Regions from separate parts of the Streptomyces sp. NPDC007945 genome, predicted to be linked through region 2. Evidence: predicted binding sites of a transcription regulator. Region 2 holds the regulator's gene; the other holds the start of a gene.
What was found. Region 2 encodes HspR, which represses chaperone genes until heat shock. Its sites were predicted from a motif close to TTGAGNNNNNNNNNCTCAA; they were not measured.

Region 1: lon (endopeptidase La) is a predicted target of HspR. The motif match lies at 6,599-6,617, and genes of this name have one in related genera.

What each region holds. Positions count from the first base shown of each region.
Region 1 covers NZ_JBIBJV010000002.1:432,947-443,022, forward strand. Annotated here, with positions in the region: gene ACFZCF_RS07240 (GH25 family lysozyme) at 447-1,280, shown strand; gene ACFZCF_RS07245 (lytic polysaccharide monooxygenase) at 1,484-2,374, shown strand; gene ACFZCF_RS07250 (glutamate--cysteine ligase) at 2,628-3,782, shown strand; gene lon (endopeptidase La) at 4,165-6,576, opposite strand; gene ACFZCF_RS07260 (hypothetical protein) at 6,799-7,311, shown strand; gene ACFZCF_RS07265 (spermidine synthase) at 7,459-8,142, shown strand; gene ACFZCF_RS07270 (response regulator transcription factor) at 8,203-8,937, shown strand; gene ACFZCF_RS07275 (ATP-binding protein) at 8,934-10,028, shown strand.
Region 2 covers NZ_JBIBJV010000003.1:471,900-481,975, reverse strand. Annotated here, with positions in the region: gene ACFZCF_RS13045 ((2Fe-2S)-binding protein) at 57-386, opposite strand; gene ACFZCF_RS13040 (hypothetical protein) at 383-598, opposite strand; gene ACFZCF_RS13035 (helix-turn-helix transcriptional regulator) at 732-1,712, shown strand; gene ACFZCF_RS13030 (heat shock protein transcriptional repressor HspR) at 1,806-2,255, opposite strand; gene dnaJ (molecular chaperone DnaJ) at 2,260-3,432, opposite strand; gene grpE (nucleotide exchange factor GrpE) at 3,467-4,099, opposite strand; gene dnaK (molecular chaperone DnaK) at 4,096-5,937, opposite strand; gene ACFZCF_RS13010 (sugar transferase) at 6,184-6,720, shown strand; gene ACFZCF_RS13005 (heterodisulfide reductase-related iron-sulfur binding cluster) at 6,883-9,141, shown strand; gene ACFZCF_RS13000 (YIP1 family protein) at 9,300-10,076, shown strand, end outside.

The sequences.
Region 1 (10,076 bases), on a different contig from region 2:
CCGGCATCCAGGCCCGCCCCCGCGGCCGTGGTCCTCCCCGCATCGGGGCTCGCCTCGGGGACGGAAGCCGCCCCCGCCTCAGGAGTGGCCCCCGCACCGGAAGCCGCTCCTGCTCCCGCGGCCGCTCCCGGAGTGGCCCCCGCGCCGGAGGACTTCCCCGCGTCGGGAGCGTCGCCTCCGGGCCGGGTCGTGCCGGGGACCGGGGCCGGCGCGGTGTCGTCTTCGCCGGTCGTGCCGCCTGCGTGCACCCCGCACCTCCCGCGCGTGTTTCGTGGACTGAAAGTTTCCCGTCGCCCCGGGCATCGCCGCAGCTCCTTCAGTATTTCGCAGGAGTAGACCAACGGCGGAACCCGGGGCCTCTTCCACCGCCCTGTCTACGTGCGTAGAGTCGCCGTCGAGCACGTGACTGACATGTCCACACCACTTCCACCTCCGGGAGTCACGCCATGCGTGTGCGCAGATCCGTCCCCCTCTCCCTGCTCGCCGGCCTCGCGGCCACCGCCCTCGTCCTGCCCCTCGCCGGTCCGGCGGGCGCCGCCGACCCCGGTGCCCGCGCCGCCGTCCCCGCGCGCGGCACCGCCCACATGGGCATGGGCGTCCTCAAGCACGACGGCCGCGGCGCGGCCCCCTCCGGCGGCGTCTCCGCCCTCGCCACCTGGACGGAGGGCGTCGACGTCTCCAGCCACCAGGGCAACGTCGCCTGGTCGACCCTCTGGAACAGCGGCGTCAAGTGGGCCTACGTGAAGGCGACGGAGGGCACGTACTACAAGAACACCTACTTCACGCAGCAGTACACCGGCTCGTACAACGTCGGCATGATCCGCGGCACGTACCACTTCGCCACCCCGGACACGACCACCGGCACCGCCCAGGCCGACTACTTCGTCAACAACGGCGGCGGCTGGTCCAAGGACGGCAAGACCCTGCCCGGCGTGCTCGACATCGAGTGGAACCCGTACGGCGCCACCTGCTACGGCAAGACCCAGTCCGGGATGGTCACCTGGATCCGCGACTTCCTCAACCGGTACAAGGCCCGCACCGGCCGCGACGCCGTCATCTACACGGCGACCAGCTGGTGGAAGCAGTGCACCGGCAACTACTCCGGCTTCGCCTCGACCAACCCGCTGTGGATCGCGCGGTACGCCTCCGAGGTCGGCGAACTCCCCGCCGGCTGGCCGTACTACACGATGTGGCAGTACACCTCGTCCGGCCCGACGGTCGGCGACCACAACCACTTCAACGGCGACCTCTCCCGCGTCCAGGCGCTCGCCAACGGCTGACGCCGGCGCGGAGAACGGCGGTCCAGGGGCGCGGCGGCGCCCGGGACCGCCGTTCCCGTGCCCGGGGCTTTTTCGGTGCACCCTCTTGCCGATTGGTATGGACCAATGCGAGTCTCTACCCGGCCGCACGGGATTCAACTTCCGTGCGCCCCGCGCGCGTTGCTCGTTCCGTACTCCCCCACGCACGAGAGAGAGCCCCCCGCATGCCGTCCTCCCGCCGTACCGCCGCCGGCGTCGCCGCCCTGTCCGCCGCCGCGGCCCTCGTCGGCCTCACCCCGACGACCGCCGCCGCCCACGGAGCCGTGTTCACCCCCGTGAGCCGGATCGCCGCCTGTTTCGCCGAGGGCCCCGAGAGCCCCGACTCGCAGGTCTGCAAGGACCTCGTCGCCGACTCCGGCACCCAGCCGCTCTACGACTGGAACGAGGTCAACATCGCGAACGCGGACGGCAACCACAAGGCGGTCATCCCGGACGGCAAGCTCTGCTCGGCGAACCGCGAGAAGTACCGGGCCCTGGACTGGGCGCGCACCGACTGGGCGGCCACCCCCGTGAAGGCCGGCCCCTTCGACTTCAGGATCCGCGCCACCGCCGCCCACTCCGGCACGATGACCCTGTACATCACCAAGGCCGGCTTCGACCCGACCCAGCCGCTGAAGTGGTCGGACCTCGACGCCACCCCGGCGGCCGTGTACCCCACCACCCGCACGGCCACCGACGGCTACTACTCCTTCACCGGCAACCTGCCCGCGCGCACCGGCCGGCACGTCGTCTACATGGTGTGGCAGCGCAACGACAGCCCCGAGGCCTTCTACAGCTGCTCGGACGTCACCTTCGGCACGGCCGCCGCGGCCACGGCCGCCAGGGCCGAGGCGCCCACCGAGGCCGAGCTGGCCGCCGGTGCCGAGCTGTCCACGGTCAGCCACGCCGGACACGGCGGCGACGAGCTGCCCCCGGCGCTCTCCGCCGAGGCCTCCGCCGCACCCGCCTCCCCGCTGCCGATGGCCCTGGCCGGCGCCGGCGCGCTCGCCGTCTTCGGCGCGGGCAGCCTCCTCCTGGGCCGCCGCCGCGGCTCCTCCGGCTCCTCCGGCTCCTAGGAGCCGGAGGCCCGGCGGGAGGCGGGCGCGGCACGGGGCCGCCCCGCCCCTCCGGCGGCCCCCGGGGAAGGCCCCGGCCCCCGAGGGTTGCTCGCCCCCCTCCCGCCCCGCCCCCCGGAGCCCGCTCCGGGGGGCGTTTTCGCGCCATCTGCACCGGGACGGGTGGAAGACGGGACGTTCGTGGACAGCCTTGGTGAAAGCTCTGTTCGAACGGCCGTCCGCACCACCGTCCGCCCGTGAAGGAGAGCGCTCCATGCGGAACCAGCAGCGGTGGGTCTACCACCGCGGGGAAGGGCTGCGCACGTTCGGGGTGGAGGAGGAGCTCCTCCTGGTCGATCCCGACACCGGACTCCCCCAGCCCCTCTCCGGCACCGTCACCGAGATCGCCGCCTGGCACGCCGACGCCGGGCCCCGCCGCGGCGAGGCACCGGAACCGGCGAAGCCCGAGCTGTACGCCGAGCAGCTGGAGATCGGCACGACCCCCTGCACCACCACCGCCCAGCTCGCCGACCAGCTGCGCCGGGCCAGGCGCGCGGCCGCGGCCGCCGCCGAGGAGGCCGGGGTGGCGGTCGCGGCCCTCGCCACCGCGCCCATGGACTTCGGTCCGCTGCTCACCCCCGACGAGCGGTACCGCCGGATCCACGACCGGTACGCCCACCTCGTCGACGAGGAGTTCGCCTGCGCCTGCCACGTCCACGTCCACCTCGCCTCGGCCGAGGAGGGCGTGGGCGTCCTGGACCGGATCCGCCCCTGGCTCGCCCCGCTCCTCGCGCTCAGCGCCAACTCCCCCTACTTCCAGGGCGTCGACACCGGATACGCCAGCTGGCGCCACCAGCTGTGGCAGCGCTGGCCGATGTCCGGCCCGAGCGAGCTGTACGGGGACGTGGAGGCGTACGAGCGGACCACGCGCGAGATGCTCGCCAGCGACGTGCTGATCGACGACCACATGGTCTACTTCGACGCCCGGCTCTCCCGTCGCTACCCGACCGTGGAGATCCGGGTCGGCGACGTCTGCCTGGACCTGGAGGACACGGTCCTGCTCGCGGTGCTGAGCCGCGCGCTGGTCGAGACCGCGGCCCGGGAGTGGCGGCGGGGCCGGCTCCCCGACCCGGTCTCGACGGTCGTGCTGCGGCTCGCGGCCTGGCGGGCCAGCCGGTACGGCCTCGGCGGCGAGCTGCTCGACCCGCGCAGCTGGCGGCCGCGCCCGGCCGGCGAGGTCCTGCACGCGCTGCTCGACCACGTGCGCCCCGCCCTGGAGGACGCGGGCGACCGGGAGCGCGCCGAGGCGGGCGTGGCGCGCCTCCTCGCCCGAGGCACCGGCGCGGACCTCCAACGGGCCGCCCGCGCCGGGGACCCGACCCTGGCCTCGGTGATCGTCGAAGCCGTCCGCCGCACGACCCCGGCGTGAGCGTCCGCACGCGCCCGGGGTCGTGGACGGCCGTACGGGCCCCGGGCGGGAACGGCCTACGGCACCGGGGGCGCGACGGCCTTAGGGCCCCACGGGGAAACGGTCGTACGGCGTCGGGGTCGTAGACAGCCGTACGGCCCTCCAGGCAGGAACAGCCGTACGGCCCTTGGGTCGGAACGGTCGTACGGCCCCCGGGTCGGAACGGTCGTACGGCCCCCGGGCCGGAACGGTCGGACGGCGCTGGGTCGTGGCGACCGTACGCCCCCCACGCGGGAACGGGCCTGCACGGCGCCGGCCGTGAAGGGCCGTACCGCCCCGGCCGTGGACGCCGGAGGCCCCCGGTACGCGCGCGTACCGGGGGCCTCGGCGGGGCCGGGGTGGATCAGGCGGCCACCGGGACCGGGACCTCCGCCGGGGCCAGGGCGATCTCCAGGACCTGGCGGACGTCGGTCACCGGGTGGACCTCCAGCTTCTCCAGGACCTCGGCCGGGACGTCGTCCAGGTCGGCCTCGTTCCGCTTGGGGATGACCACGGTGGTGATGCCCGCCCGGTGCGCTGCGAGCAGCTTCTGCTTCAGGCCGCCGATCGGCAGCACCCGGCCGGTGAGGGAGACCTCGCCGGTCATGGCCACGTCGGTGCGGACGAGCCGGCCGCTGAGCAGCGACGCCAGCGCGGTCGTCATCGTGATGCCCGCGCTCGGGCCGTCCTTCGGGACCGCGCCCGCCGGGAAGTGGATGTGCACGCTCCGGTCCTTGAGGCCGGTGACGGGCAGCTCCAGCTCCGCGCCGTGCGAGCGGAGGAAGGAGAGCGCGATCTGCGCGGACTCCTTCATCACGTCGCCCAGCTGGCCGGTGAGGGTCAGCCCGGCGCCGCCGGTCTCCGGGTCGGCGAGGGACGCCTCCACGAAGAGGACGTCGCCGCCTGCGCCGGTCACCGCGAGTCCGGTGGCCACGCCGGGGACGGCGGTGCGCCGCTCGGACGGGTCCTGGGCGGACTCGGGCACGTGGTGCGGGCGCCCGATGAGGTCCCGCAGGTCCTCGGGCGTGACCGTGAACGGCAGCTCGCGGTCGCCGAGTTCGTGCTGGGCCGTCACCTTGCGGAGCAGCCGGGCGACGGCCCGCTCCAGGGTGCGGACGCCGGCCTCGCGGGTGTACTCGCCGGCCAGCTTGCGCAGCGCGGCCTCGTCGATCGTCACCTCGCCGGTCTCCAGGCCGGCCCGCTCCAGCTGCCGGGGCAGCAGGTGGTCGCGGGCGATGACGACCTTCTCGTCCTCGGTGTAGCCGTCGAGGCGGACCAGCTCCATGCGGTCGAGCAGGGCCTCGGGGATGGCTTCGAGCACGTTGGCGGTGGCGAGGAAGACCACGTCGCTGAGGTCGAGCTCGACCTCCAGGTAGTGGTCGCGGAAGGTGTGGTTCTGCGCCGGGTCGAGGACTTCGAGGAGGGCCGCGGCGGGGTCGCCGCGGAAGTCGGAGCCGACCTTGTCGATCTCGTCGAGGAGGACGACGGGGTTCATGGACCCGGCCTCCTTGATCGCGCGGACGATCCGGCCGGGCAGGGCGCCGACGTAGGTGCGCCGGTGGCCGCGGATCTCGGCCTCGTCGCGGACGCCGCCGAGGGCGACGCGCACGAACTTCCGGCCCATGGCGTGGGCGACGGACTCGCCGAGGCTGGTCTTGCCGACGCCGGGCGGCCCGACGAGGGCGAGGACGGCTCCGCCGCGGCGGCCGCCGACGACGCCGAGCCCGCGCTCGGCGCGCCGCTTGCGGACGGCCAGGTACTCGGTGATGCGTTCCTTCACGTCCTCCAGGCCGGCGTGCTCGGCGTCCAGGACGTCCTTGGCGCCCTGGATGTCGTAGCGGTCCTCGGTCCGCTCGTTCCACGGCAGTTCGAGGACGGTGTCGAGCCATGTCCGGATCCAGGAGCCCTCGGGCGACTGGTCGCTGGACCGCTCCAGCTTGTCGACCTCCTTGAGGGCGGCCTCGCGGACGGACTCGGGGAGGTCCGCGGCCTCGACGCGGGCGCGGTAGTCGTCGGACTCCTCGCCCTCCTTCTCGCCGTTGAGCTCGCGCAGCTCCTTGCGGACGGCTTCGAGCTGGCGGCGGAGCAGGAACTCGCGCTGCTGCTTGTCGACGCCCTCCTGGACGTCCTTGGCGATGGTCTCGGCGACCTCCTGCTCGGCGAGGTGCTCGCGGAGCTGGGCGGTGGCGAGCTTGAGGCGGGCGACGGGGTCGGTGGTCTCCAGGAGCGCCACCTTCTGCTCGACGGTGAGGAAGGGCGAGTACCCGGAGTTGTCGGCGAGCGCGCCGACGCCGTCGATCTGCTGCACCCGGTCCACGACCTGCCAGGCGCCGCGCTTCTTGAGCCAGGTGGTGGCGAGCGCCTTGTACTCGGTGACCAGCTCGGTCACGGCGCCGGGCAGCGGGTCGGGCACGGTCTCCTCGACGACGGTCCCCTCGACCCACAGCGCCCCGCCGGGCCCGGTCGTCCCGGCCCCGATCCGCACCCGTCCGATGCCGCGGATGAGCGCCCCCGGGTCGCCGTCGGACAGCCGGCCGACCTGCTCGACGATCCCGAGCACGCCGGTCCCGGCGTACGTCCCGTCCACGCGCGGCACCAGCAGCACCCGCGGCTTCACGCCGCTGCCCTTGGCCGCGGCCTGCGCGGCCTCGACCGCGGCCCGCACGTCGTTGTCGGAGAGGTCGAGCGGAACCACCATCCCGGGCAGCACGACCTCGTCGTCGAGCGGCAGCACGGGCAGCGTCAGCGGTGCGGACGGCTTGGACTCAGAAGCCATGATCTCCCCTTCGGCAGTCAAGTTGAGTTATGCCGACTCAATGCATGTGAGCCCGCGAATGTTCCCCGCGTCTTGTTCGCTGTGAGCGATCACCGGATCGCCGCACGTGGGAGCGCCGAATCCGCCGGTGGGACGGATGGCGCCGCGGAGGCTCCGCCCCGTGGGGCCGGTGCGTGGCGTGTTCCGGCTGCGGCGGGGGCCGGGGACGGGCATGCTCGGCGCATGGAGCATGCGGTGAGGCGGCGACGGGTGTGGGGCGCGGTGCCGGGGGTCGTGGCGGCGCTGGTGCTGGGCGTGGGCGGGTGCGCGGACGCCGACGTGCCGCCGGAGCCGGGCGGCGGGAAGAGCGGGTCGAGCACGGACCCCTCGGCCCGGACGACCGAGCCGCGCTCCGGGGCCGTCCTGGTGGAGGTCGCGGTGAGCGGCGGATTCGCCGGCGTGGACAACCGGCTCACGGTGCGGGAGGACGGGTCGTGGACCCTGCGCTCCCGGGGCGGGGAGCCACGGACGGGGCGGATGGACGCCGCAGGGCTCGCCGGGCTGCGGGCCGCACTGGAGGACCCCGCCTACGCGCGCGTGCCCGAGCGGCCGAGCGAGCGGCCGGTCTTCGACGGCTTCCAGTACACGGTGACGTACCACGACCGGACGGTCGTCGCGGGCGACGGCGAGCGCCCCGCCGCCCTCCAGCGCGTCTTCGACGCCCTCCCGGAGGGCGGCCCGCCCACGGCGCCCTGAGCCGCGCGGCGCCCGCCCGCGGCGCCCTCGTCCGCCCACCCCAGCGTCACCCCGTGACTCCACAACGTGTTTGTCCCGCGCGCCCGTGCTCCGCGAGGATGGCCGGGACGCCCCGTACCGACACGACGAGAAGCGGAGTGACCGCCCATGAACACCCCCGTCACCCTCGACCGCCGCGAGGGTCCGTACGGCGAAGTCGTCCTGCGGCGCCGCGACACCGGGGACCGCACCGACTTCGAGATCATCGCCAACGGCACGTTCCTGATGGACACCTCCGACGGGCGCTCGGAGCGGCTGCTCGTGGACGCGGCCATGGCGGCGCTGCCCGAGCACGCGCGCGTGGGCGCGTCCGTCCTGATCGGCGGGCTCGGCGTCGGCTTCTCGCTGGCGCACGCCGCCGCCGACCCGCGCTGGGGCCGGATCGCGGTGGTGGAGCGGGAGGACGCGATCATCGACTGGCACCGCGGCGGCCCGCTCGCCTCGCTGTCCGGCCGCGCGCTCGCCGACGAGCGGACCGTGATCCTGCACACGGACCTCGTGACGTACCTGGAGACCACCGCCGACACCTACGACGCGCTCTGCCTGGACATCGACAACGGCCCGGACTGGACCGTCACCCAGGACAACGAATCCCTTTACGGCTCATGGGGTTTGGCGTTCTGCGCCGCCCGTCTGAACCCCGGCGGCGTGCTCGCCGTGTGGTCGGCGCGGCCGTCCGCCGATTTCGAGGAGTCCTTGCGGAATGCCGGATTCAGCGGGGTACGGACCGAAGAGGTCGCGGTTGCCCGGGGCGTCCCCGACGTGGTCCACCTCGGCATCAGGCCTGCGTAGCCGGGACGCCGCGGCTACCTCTAGGCTGCTGCACCGACATCGGCGACGCGAGGCGGGGCAATGGAGCAGACACACACCGGTCATCAGGGTGCGGCCACTCCGGGGGCCCAGCGGCGCGTCCTGGTCGTCGAGGACGACGCGACGATCGTGGAGGCGGTCTCCGCCCGGCTGCGCGCCGAGGGCTTCCTGGTGCAGACGGCCACCGACGGCCCCGCGGCCGTGGAGGCCGCCGAGGCCTGGCAGCCGGACCTGATGGTCCTCGACGTGATGCTGCCCGGCTTCGACGGCCTGGAGGTCTGCCGGCGCGTGCAGGCCCGGCGCCCGGTGCCGGTGCTGATGCTCACCGCCCGGGACGACGAGACCGACATGCTGGTCGGGCTCGGCGTCGGCGCCGACGACTACATGACGAAGCCTTTCTCCATGCGCGAGCTGGCCGCCCGGGTCCACGTGCTGCTGCGCCGGGTGGAGCGGGCGGCGCTCGCCGCCGTGACCCCCCGCAGCGGGACCCTGCGCCTGGGCGACCTGGAGATCGACCACGCGCAGCGCCGGGTGCGGGTGCGGACCGAGGACGTGCACCTCACCCCGACCGAGTTCGACCTGCTGGTCTGTCTCGCCGGCACCCCCCGCGCGGTGCTCTCCCGGGAGCAGCTGCTCGCCGAGGTGTGGGACTGGGCGGACGCCTCCGGCACCCGGACCGTGGACAGCCACATCAAGGCCCTGCGCCGGAAGATCGGCGCCGAGCGGATCCGCACGGTGCACGGTGTCGGATACGCGCTGGAGACCCCGGCGTCGTGAACCGGCCGGCGCGGCGCCCGGGGGGGTCCAGGCGCCGGATCGCGATCTCGATCAAGACGAAGCTGGGGGCGCTGGTCGTCGGGGCGGTGCTGCTGACCTCGGGACTGGCCCTGGTGGCGATCCGCACGTCCACCGAGTTCCGGTACATCACGATCTTCGCGATGATCGCGACGCTGCTCATCACCCAGTTCGTGGCGCAGTCGCTGACGGCGCCGCTGGACGAGATGAACACGGTGGCGGGGTCGATCTCGCGGGGCGACTTCTCGCGGCGGGTGCGGGGCGCCGACCGGCGCGACGAGCTGGGCGACCTGGCCTCGACGATCAACCGCATGGCGGACGACCTGGAGGCGGTGGACCGGCACCGCAAGGAGCTGGTCGCCAATGTCTCGCACGAGCTGCGCACGCCGATCGCGGCACTGCGGGCCGTCCTCGAGAACGTGGTCGACGGGGTCTCGGAGGCCGATCCGGAGACGATGCGCTCGGCGCTGAAGCAGACGGAGCGGCTGGGCCGGCTCGTGGAGACGCTGCTCGACCTGTCGCGGCTCGACAACGGTGTCGTCCAGCTGCGGGCGCGCCGTTTCGAGGTGTGGCCCTATCTGTCCGGGGTCCTGCGGGAGGCGAACCTGGCCGCCGCTCAGCGCGGGCTGCCGTCGACGTCCGGTCTGCACCGGCGCACGGACGTGCACCTGCACCTGGACGTGTCGCCGTCCGACCTGACGGCGTGCGCGGACGTGGAGCGGCTGCACCAGGTGATGGCGAACCTGATCGACAACGCGGTGAAGCACTCGCCGCCGCACGGTCGCGTGACGGTGCGGGCCCGGCGCGGCCCGTACCCGGAGTCGCTGGAGCTGCTGGTGGAGGACGAGGGTCCCGGCATCCCGGAGTCGGAGCGGCACAAGGTCTTCGAGCGGTTCAACCGGGGCACGGCGCCGGACCGGCAGGGGCCGGGGAGCGACGGCGGCACGGGGCTCGGCCTGGCGATCGCGCGCTGGGCGGTGGATCTCCACGGTGGCGGGATCGGCGTGGCCGAATCCTCACGTGGATGCCGGATCCGGGTCACTCTTCCAGGCAGCCTTCCCCTTCTCGATTGACGTAGGGTTCGAACCGGAAGCGAACGTTCTGCGTGTTCACGGGCAGAC
Region 2 (10,076 bases):
ATGGCGCCGTTGTGTGGGGGAAGCACCTGGGCGATCTACAACGACGGGGGGATCGCTCAGGCACTGCGGGGGGTGGCGGAGATGGTCTCGGATTCGAACCGCGCCTCGACCGGCTGGTGGTCGCGCTGGTCCAAGTTGACGAAGATCATGCCGTACCGGATGGCACAGCGGACGGGCTGGGGGGCGCCGCGTGGACGGCGGAGGCACCGGTAGGCACGGATGTCCTCGTCGTCCCCGCGGACGACGACGATCGGCTCACCGAAGAGGGTGACCTTCAACGACTCGCCACGGCGCGGCACCGCGGTGACGAGGTCGATGAAGTGCCACCCCGACCGGTAGGCACTCGCCATCTCGCGTCGAAAACGAGGGTCTTCGGGAACCGTCATGCCCTGACGGACCCCCAGCCGGGGTCGGCGGCCGGCGCCACACCCCATCCGGGATCGGCGACCGTCGACTGCAGCAGACCCCAGCCCGGATCGGCGCTGACGACCTGCGTCTGCGAACCCCACCCCGGGTCCTGGGCCATCGAGACAGCGCCCACAGCTGCAGCAGCCATCAGCGCGGCACCGACTACGGTGCGTATGAGCTTCTTGGACATGACCGAGCAACCTCACTCGAAGGTGTGTAACTACCTGCTCCCCCGCAAGTCACGACGATCGCTCACTCATGCCGTTTCCACCACTCGCCCAATGCATCATGTTCCTGTAATGCAAGAGCCTGGGGGTGTACGTATGCGGATAGAACCTGACCAAAAGGTGCATTCTCACACGCACGCAGACCTGTGCGAACCGGGCACTCGGCTCTACTCGGAGGCCCTCAGAGAAGGCCGGATCGCCCGGTCCGAGATCTCGCCCGCACCCTGCCTGATGGACCTGGACCTGCTGCGCCCCGACCCCGACGACGCCGAATGGCTCCGCCCCGTGGCTCCGACGGCCGCCCTCGCCCGCCTCCTCGACCCGCTGGAGAAGGAGATCCAGGAGCGCCGGCGCATGACCGTCACCCTCGCCGACGCCTTCGAACCCTTCATGGCCCTCGGCGCCCGCGACCCCTCGATGACCCACGCCATCACCGTCCTCGAAGGACTGGAGCGGATCAACGACAGCCTGGACCGCGCCGTCGCCGCATGCACCTCGGAGCTGCTCACGGTACAGCCGGGGAAGGGCCGCAGCGCGCAGACCTTCGGAGAAGCACTCCGCCGGGTGCGGCCGCTGCTCGGCCGGGGCATCCGGATGCGCACGCTGTACCAGCACACCGCGCGCCACCAGCCCATCACCCTGGCGTACCTGGAACGCATCGGCTCCGAGGTCGAGGTCCGGACGCTGGAGGAGATCATCGACCGGCTCATCATCGTCGACCGCAAGGTCGCCTTCGTCCCGGCCAGCCGCGACCGCACCATCGCCCTCGAACTGCGCCACCAGGGGCTCGTGGAGTACCTCGGCGGCGTCTTCGACCAGTTCTGGCTCCAGGCGACGCCCCTGGACGCCCCGGTCACCTACCAGCCGCAGCTCAGCGGGATCACCGGCGTCCAGCGCTCCATCGCCCGGCTCCTCGTCGAGGGCCATGTCGACGAGGCCATCGCCCGCCGGCTCGGCATGAACGTCCGCACCTGTCGGGCCCACATAGCGAAGCTCGCGGCCACCCTCGGCAGCGGGAGCCGCGCCCAGCTCGGCTACCTCATCGCCCGCTCCGGCCTGCTCGAACGCGAGATCTGACCGCCGGACGCGCGAAAGGCCCCTCCCAGCGGGAAGGGCCTTCAACGGTCCACGGCGGCGCGGTCGGCGGCCGCCGACCGGCGTCGGCCGGGGTCAGTCGCCGCGCTTCGGCGCCGGCCGCCAGACGACCAGGGCGCTGGTCTGCTGCACGTCGGTGTACGGCACCAGGTCGCGCCGGTACGAGGCGTGCACCTGGGCCTCGCGCTGGCGCATCGCGGCGGCCGCGCCGTCGACGGCCGCCGAGAGCTCGGCGACCCGGGACTGGAGCGCGGCGACCTGGTTCTCCAGCTCGATGATGCGCTTGATCCCGGCGAGGTTGATGCCCTCGTCCTGCGACAACTGCTGGACCTGGCGGAGCAGTTCGATGTCGCGGGCCGAGTAGCGCCGACCCCGGCCGGCCGTGCGGTCCGGGGAGACCAGGCCCAGGCGGTCGTACTGGCGCAGGGTCTGCGGATGCAGCCCCGACAGCTGGGCCGCCACCGAGATGACGTACACCGGGGTCTCGTCGGTCAGTTCGTACGGGTTGCGTCTGCGTCCGTCCACCGCGTCAGGCTCCCTTCGCCGCCTCGAACAGCTCCGCCCTGGGGTCCGTCGAGGCGGTCGCCTCGCGGTAGGTCTCCAGGGCCTCGCGGGCCTTGTCGTCCAGTTCCTTGGGCACCGCGACCTCCACCGTCACCAGCAGGTCGCCGCGCGTGCCGTCCTTGCGGACCGCGCCCTTGCCGCGGGCGCGCATGGTCCGGCCGTTCGGGGTGCCCGCGGGCAGCTTGAGCGTGACCGCGGGGCCGCCGAGCGTCGGGACCTTGACCTCGCCGCCGAGCGCCGCCTCCACGAAGGAGACCGGCACCGTCACGGTGAGGTTGTCGTCCTTGCGCCCGAAGACCGGGTGGGCGTCGACGTGCACCACGACGAACAGGTCGCCGTGGGGTCCGCCGCGCTCGCCCGGGGCGCCCTTGCCGCGCAGCCGGATCTTCTGCCCGTCGGAGACGCCCGCCGGGATCCGGACCTGCATGGTCCGCGAGGACTTGGCCCGCCCGGAGCCCTTGCAGACCTCGCAGGGGTTCTCGGCGATCAGGCCGCGGCCCTTGCAGTCGACGCACGGGTCGGTCAGCGAGAAGCCGCCGCCGCTGCCGCGCGAGACCTGGCCGGTGCCGACGCAGGTCGGACACACCCGCGGCGTGCCGTTCTTGTCGCCGGTGCCCGAACAGGCCGTGCAGGGCTGCTGGCTGGACATCCGCAGGGGCACGGTCGCGCCCTCGATCGCCTCGGTGAAGCTGAGCGTCACCTCGGACTCGATGTCCTGGCCGCGCCGGGGCTGGGTGCGGGCACCCGCGCCGCCGCCGCGGTTGAACAGTCCTCCGAAGACGTCCCCGATGCCACCGCCGCCGAAGCCGCCGGCCCCGCCCTGGGCGCCTCCGAAGAGGTCGCCCAGGTCGAAGTTGAACGAGCCGCCGGCCCCGGGCCCGCCGGCCCGGAAGCCGCCGTTCCCGAAGAGGGCGCGCGCCTCGTCGTACTCCTTGCGCTTCTTGGGGTCGCCGAGGACGTCGTTCGCCTCGGAGATCTCCTTGAAGCGCTCCTCGGCCTTGGTGTCGCCCTTGTTGGCGTCCGGATGGTTCTCGCGGGCGAGCTTCCGGTACGCCTTCTTGATCTCGGCCTCGGTGGCGTCCTTGGGGACGCCGAGGACCTTGTAGTAGTCCTTCTCGACGAAGTCCTTCGTGCTCATCGACGTCCCTCCTCCCGCGCGCGGGTGTGGCTGCTTACTCGCTGTCCTTCTCGGAGTCGTCCGACTCCTCGGCCTTCGCCGCACCGCCGGGCTGCGCGCCCGGCTGGGGCTCGGCGACGGCCACCCGGGCGGGCCGGACGGTCCGCTCGCCGATCCGGTACCCCGGCTGCAGGATCGCGACGCAGGTCGTCTCGGTGACGTCCGGCGCGTACGAGTGCATCAGGGCCTCGTGGATCGTCGGGTCGAAGGGCTCGCCCTCCTTGCCGAACTGCTGGAGCCCCATCTTGGCGACCACGGTCTCCAGCGATTCGGCGACCGACTTGAAGCCGCCCACGAGCTCGCCGTGCTCCCGGGCCCGGCCGATGTCGTCGAGGACCGGGAGCAGGTCGGACAGGAGGCTCGCGACCGCGATCTCCTTGACCGTGACCCGGTCCCGCTCGACCCGGCGCCGGTAGTTCTGGTACTCCGCCTGGAGCCGCTGGAGGTCCGCGGTCCGCTCGGAGAGCGCCGTGCGGGCCTGGTCCAGCTGCGCCAGGAGAGCCGTGTCCGTCACGTCCCCGGCCGGGGCCGCCGTGTCCTCGGTGGACTCGGTGGACTCGGCGGCGTCGCCGGCGTCGCCGGAGGGGACGTCGGGCTTCTCCTCGAAGCCCGGAGTCTCCTCGCTCACGCCTGGCCGTCCTTCTTGGGCTCGTCGTCGACGATCTCGGCGTCCACCACGTCGTCGTCGGCCTTCGCCTGGCCGGCGTCGGCGCCACCCGCGGCCTGGGCGGCCTGGGCGTCGGCGTAGAGGGCCTGGCCGAGCTTCTGGGAGACGGCCGCGACCTTCTCGGTGGCGGTGCGGATCTCGGCGGTGTCCTCGCCCTTGAGCTTCTCCTTCAGCTCGGCGAGAGCGGCCTCGACCTCGGACTTCACGTCGCCCGGGACCTTGTCCTCGTTGTCCTTGAGGAACTTCTCGGTCTGGTAGACGAGCGCCTCGCCCTGGTTGCGGGACTCGGCGGCCTCGCGGCGACGGTGGTCCTCGTCCGCGTACTGCTCGGCCTCCTGGCGCATCCGGTCGACCTCGTCCTTCGGCAGCGAGGAGCCGCCGGTGACGGTCATCTTCTGCTCCTTGCCCGTGCCCAGGTCCTTCGCGGTCACGTGCATGATGCCGTTGGCGTCGATGTCGAAGGCGACCTCGATCTGCGGGACGCCGCGCGGGGCCGGCGGGAGGCCGGTCAGCTCGAACATGCCGAGCTTCTTGTTGTACGCCGCGATCTCGCGCTCGCCCTGGTAGACCTGGATCTGCACGGACGGCTGGTTGTCCTCGGCCGTCGTGAAGATCTCGGACCGCTTGGTCGGGATCGTGGTGTTGCGCTCGATGAGCTTGGTCATGATGCCGCCCTTGGTCTCGATGCCGAGGGACAGCGGGGTGACGTCGAGGAGCAGGACGTCCTTGACCTCGCCCTTGAGGACACCGGCCTGGAGGACGGCGCCGATGGCGACGACCTCGTCCGGGTTCACGCCCTTGTTGGCCTCGTTGCCACCGGTCAGCTCCTTGACGAGCTCGGCGACGGCCGGCATGCGGGTCGAGCCGCCGACCAGGACCACGTGGTCGATCTCGGAGAGGGCGATGCCCGCGTCCTTGATGACGTTGTGGAACGGGACCTTGCAGCGCTCCAGGAGGTCCGAGGTGAGCTGCTGGAACTGGGCGCGGGTGAGCTTCTCGTCCAGGTGCAGCGGGCCCTCGGCGGAGGCCGTGATGTACGGGAGGTTGATGGAGGTCTCGGTCGAGGAGGAGAGCTCGATCTTCGCCTTCTCGGCCGCCTCGCGCAGACGCTGGAGCGCCATCTTGTCGGCGGAGAGGTCGACGCCGTGACCGTTCTTGAACTGGGTCACCAGGTAGTCGACGACGCGCTGGTCCCAGTCGTCGCCACCGAGGTGGTTGTCGCCGTTGGTGGCCTTCACCTCGACGACGCCGTCGCCGATCTCCAGGAGGGACACGTCGAAGGTGCCGCCACCGAGGTCGAAGACGAGGATCGTCTGGTCGTCCTTGTCGAGGCCGTAGGCCAGGGCGGCCGCGGTCGGCTCGTTGACGATGCGCAGGACGTTGAGGCCCGCGATCTCACCGGCCTCCTTGGTGGCCTGGCGCTCGGAGTCGTTGAAGTACGCCGGAACGGTGATGACCGCGTCGGTGACCTTCTCGCCCAGGTAGGCCTCGGCGTCGCGCTTCAGCTTCTGGAGGATGAAGGCGGAGATCTGCTGCGGGTTGAAGTTCTTCCCGTCGAGCTCGATCTTCCAGTCGGTGCCCATGTGGCGCTTCACGGACCGGATGGTCCGGTCGACGTTGGTGACGGCCTGGCGCTTGGCCACCTCGCCGACGAGCACCTCGCCGTTCTTCGCGAAGGCGACGACGGACGGCGTGGTCCTGGCGCCCTCCGCGTTCGTGATGACGGTGGGCTCGCCGCCTTCCAGAACGCTGACGACGGAGTTAGTCGTGCCCAGGTCGATGCCGACCGCACGTGCCATTTCGATTCCTCCAGCTGACTGACTTGAGTGGAACTGACTCAAGGATGCATGACGGGATGGACGACGTCAACAGAGCTGAGTCGAGTCGACTCAACTCTTCGTCGGCCCGACCACTCAAAGAGACGCGAGAAGCGCGTCGCTCCCTGACGCGCGCCGCGAGAAGTGGGAGAGTCCCGATGCCCCGCGCGGGGCAAAGCGGGCATATTCCACGAACATCCCATCATCTCAGCCGGAGGGGTCCGGGGCATGACGGCGAACCGCACGCGGCACAGGCACCGCACCTTCGACCTCAAGCGCGCCTTCGACCTGTTCGGCGGTACGGCCCTGCTCGTCCTGCTCTCACCCGTGCTCGGCGCGGCCGCGCTCTCGCTCTCCCTCGCCCAGGAAGGGCCCGTGCTGCGCCGCCGCACCATGGCGGGGCTGCGCGGCCGGCCCTTCACCATGCTGACCCTGCGCACCCGGAGCCCGCTGGCCGCCCTGCCGCTGCTGCTGCACGTCGTACGGGGCCAGATGTCGCTCGTCGGACCCTGCCCGCTCTCCCCCGGCCACCCCGAGTGCACGGGCGAGGCGCGGCGCCGGCTCTCCGTCCGCCCGGGGCTGACCGGCCCGTGGCAGATCACCGACCGCTCCGACCTGCCCTGGGAGGAGCGCGAGCTGCTCGACCTCCACTATGTGGACCACCACTGGCTCGGCATGGATCTGGCGGTCCTGGCGCGTACGCTTCCAGCAGTCCGCCGTCGTCGTCTCCGTCGCGCCTCCGCCCGCCCGGCAAGGCTTGCCTGAGCGACACAGATCACCGCGAGGGCCGCTACAGCGTGGCGCCGGGAACCGGTAATCTCAGCACGGACTAATTAAGTTACCGCTTAGTAGGCTCAGGGCGAGAGTGAGGGCGAGGCGAGCACAGGCCGCCCCCGCCGCGCCCCAGGCCCGCCCGAGGAGCCCGTCATGCAACTCGCCGCGATCATCGTGTCGCTGACGCTGACCGTGGTCGGCGTTGCCCTGCTCGCTCGCGCCATCGGCCAGTTCGTCCGTTACTTCAAGCTCGGCCAGCCGGTCCCGGCCGGCACCCGCACGGACAACCCCTACCAGCGCAGCGTCACCCTGGTCCGGGAGTTCCTGGGCCACACCCGGATGAACCGCTGGGGCATCGTCGGCTTCGCCCACTGGTTCGTCGCGGTCGGCTTCCTGACCCTGCCGCCGACCATCGTCACGGCATACGGTCAGCTCTTCCAGGCCGACTGGACCCTGCCGATCATCGGCGGCTTCCTGCCGTACGAGATGTACATCGAGTTCATCGGCTCGATGACCGTTCTCGGCATCGCCACCCTGATGGTCATCCGCCTGCTGAGCCTCCCGAGCCGCGCGGGCCGCAAGTCCCGCTTCGCCGGCTCCAAGGCGGGCCAGGCGTACTTCGTCGAATGGGTCATCCTCACCATCGGCCTGGCGATCTACGTGCTCCGCGGCCTCGAGGGCGCGCTCCACCACGTCGAGCACTACGAGGCCGCGTACTTCGCCTCGTACCCGCTGGTCCTGCTCTTCAAGGGCATGTCGGTGGCGACGCTGCAGACGCTCGTCTACCTCTTCGCCATGATCAAGCTCAGCACCACCATGATCTGGATGATCACGGTCTCGCTGAACACCAACATGGGCGTCGCCTGGCACCGCTTCCTCGGCTTCCCGAACATCTGGTTCAAGCGCAACGCCACCGGCGAGACCGCCCTCGGCGCGCTCCAGCCGATGACGACCGGCGGCAAGCCGATCGACTTCGAGGACCCGGGCGAGGACGACGTCTACGGCGTCTCCCAGGTCGAGCAGTTCTCCTGGAAGGGCCTCCTCGACTTCTCCACCTGCACCGAGTGCGGCCGCTGCCAGTCGCAGTGCCCCGCCTGGAACACCGGCAAGCCGCTCTCCCCCAAGCTCCTCATCATGTCGCTGCGGGACCACGCCCACGCCAAGGCGCCGTACCTGCTCGCGGGCGGCGGCAAGGACATGGAGGGCAACGAGAAGGCCTCCGAGGAGCAGCTCAAGGACGTCCCCGCCGCGGCCCTCGCCGAGGCCGAGCGCCCCCTCATCGGCACCGTCGAGGAGAACGGCGTCATCGACCCGGACGTCCTCTGGTCCTGCACCACCTGCGGCGCGTGCGTCGAGCAGTGCCCGGTCGACATCGAGCACATCGACCACATCGTCGACATGCGCCGCTACCAGGTCATGATCGAATCCGCCTTCCCGTCGGAGGCCGGCACGATGCTGAAGAACCTGGAGAAGAAGGGCAACCCCTGGGGCCTGGCCAAGAAGCAGCGCGTCGAGTGGACCAAGGAGGTCGACTTCGAGGTCCCGATCGTCGGCAAGGACGTCGAGGACCTGTCCGAGGTCGACTACCTCTACTGGGTCGGCTGCGCCGGCGCCCTGGAGGACCGCGCCAAGAAGACCACCAAGGCCTTCGCGGAACTGCTGCACATCGCGGGCGTCAAGTTCGCGATCATGGGCGGCGAGGAGAAGTGCACGGGTGACTCCCCGCGCCGCCTGGGCAACGAGCCGCTCTTCCAGCAGCTCGGCCAGGAGAACGTCGCCATGCTGAACATGGCGTTCGGCGAGGACGACGAGGACGAGTCGACGAAGAAGCCGAAGTCGGCCAAGAAGATCGTCTCCACCTGCCCGCACTGCTTCAACACCATCGCCAACGAGTACCCGCAGCTCGGCGGCGAGTACGAGGTCATCCACCACACCCAGCTGCTCCAGCACCTCATCGACGAGGGCAGGCTGATCCCGGTGACCCCGGTCGACGGCCTCATCACCTACCACGACCCGTGCTACCTGGGCCGCCACAACAAGGTCTACACGCCGCCGCGCGAGATCATGTCGGCCGTCCCCGGCCTGCGCCAGCAGGAGATGCACCGCCACAAGGAGCGCGGCTTCTGCTGCGGCGCCGGCGGCGCGCGGATGTGGATGGAGGAGCGGATCGGCAAGCGCATCAACACCGAGCGCGTCGACGAGGCCCTGTCGCTCAACCCGGACATCGTCTCCACCGCCTGCCCGTTCTGCCTCGTCATGCTCACGGACTCCGTGAACGGCAAGAAGAACGACGGCAAGGCCAAGGAGAGCCTCCAGGTCGTCGACGTGGCCCAGCTGCTGCTCGACTCGGTGAAGACGCCGATCGACCCCGAGCCGGAGGCCCCGGCGGAGGAGCCGGAGCCGGTCGCCTAACCGCTCGTACACGACAGAAGGGCCGCCCCGTCCGAGGACGGGGCGGCCCTTCTCGTCGACGGGTCGACGCCCCTCCGACCCCGACACCTCCCCTAGGGGATGTCACAGCTCGGCACGGAAGGAGCGAGCCCGGCACGATACCGGGTACGTTCATGGACGTGGCTGGATTCAGGAACGGACGCGGCCGGGACAACCGCCCCCCGCAGCAGCATCGACCGCAGCAGGCGCCGTACGGGTACGACGGGGCCCCACAGGGGCACCCGCAGCAGCAGTGGCGGCAACAGCCACCGCAGCAGCCGTACGGGGAGCCGGAGTACTTCGGCGACCCGCACGCGCAGCACCACGCGGCGACGGCGAACAATCCGGGCCACACCCAGATGTTCAGCGTCGACGACCCCTACGGCCGACCCGACGCCTACCAGGCCCCGCCCGCCCCCGTCGGCCCCCGCCTGCCCTGGAAGGCCCTCCTGAGCGGCATCGTGCTGCGCCCGGCGGACACCTTCCTCCGGATGCGCGACCACGCCGTCTGGGGCCCGGCGCTGATCGTCACCTTCCTCTACGGCCTGCTGGCCGTCTTCGGCTTCGACCAGGCCCGCGAGGAGGTGCTGAACGCCACCATCTCCAGCACGATCCCGTACGTCCTGATGACCGGCGTCGGCTTCGTCGTCGCCGGCCTGATCCTCGGCGCGGTCACCCACACCCTCGCCCGCCAGCTCGGCGGCGACGGCGCCTGGCAGCCGACGGTCGGCCTCTCCATGCTGATCATGTCGCTCACCGACGCCCCGCGCCTCCTCTTCGCCCTCTTCCTGGGCGGCGACAACGGCCTGGTGCAGATCATCGGCTGGCTCACCTGGGGCGCGGCCGGCGCCCTCTTCACCCTCATGGTGGGCCGCTCCCACGACCTCCCCTGGCCCAAGGCCCTCGGCGCCTCGGCG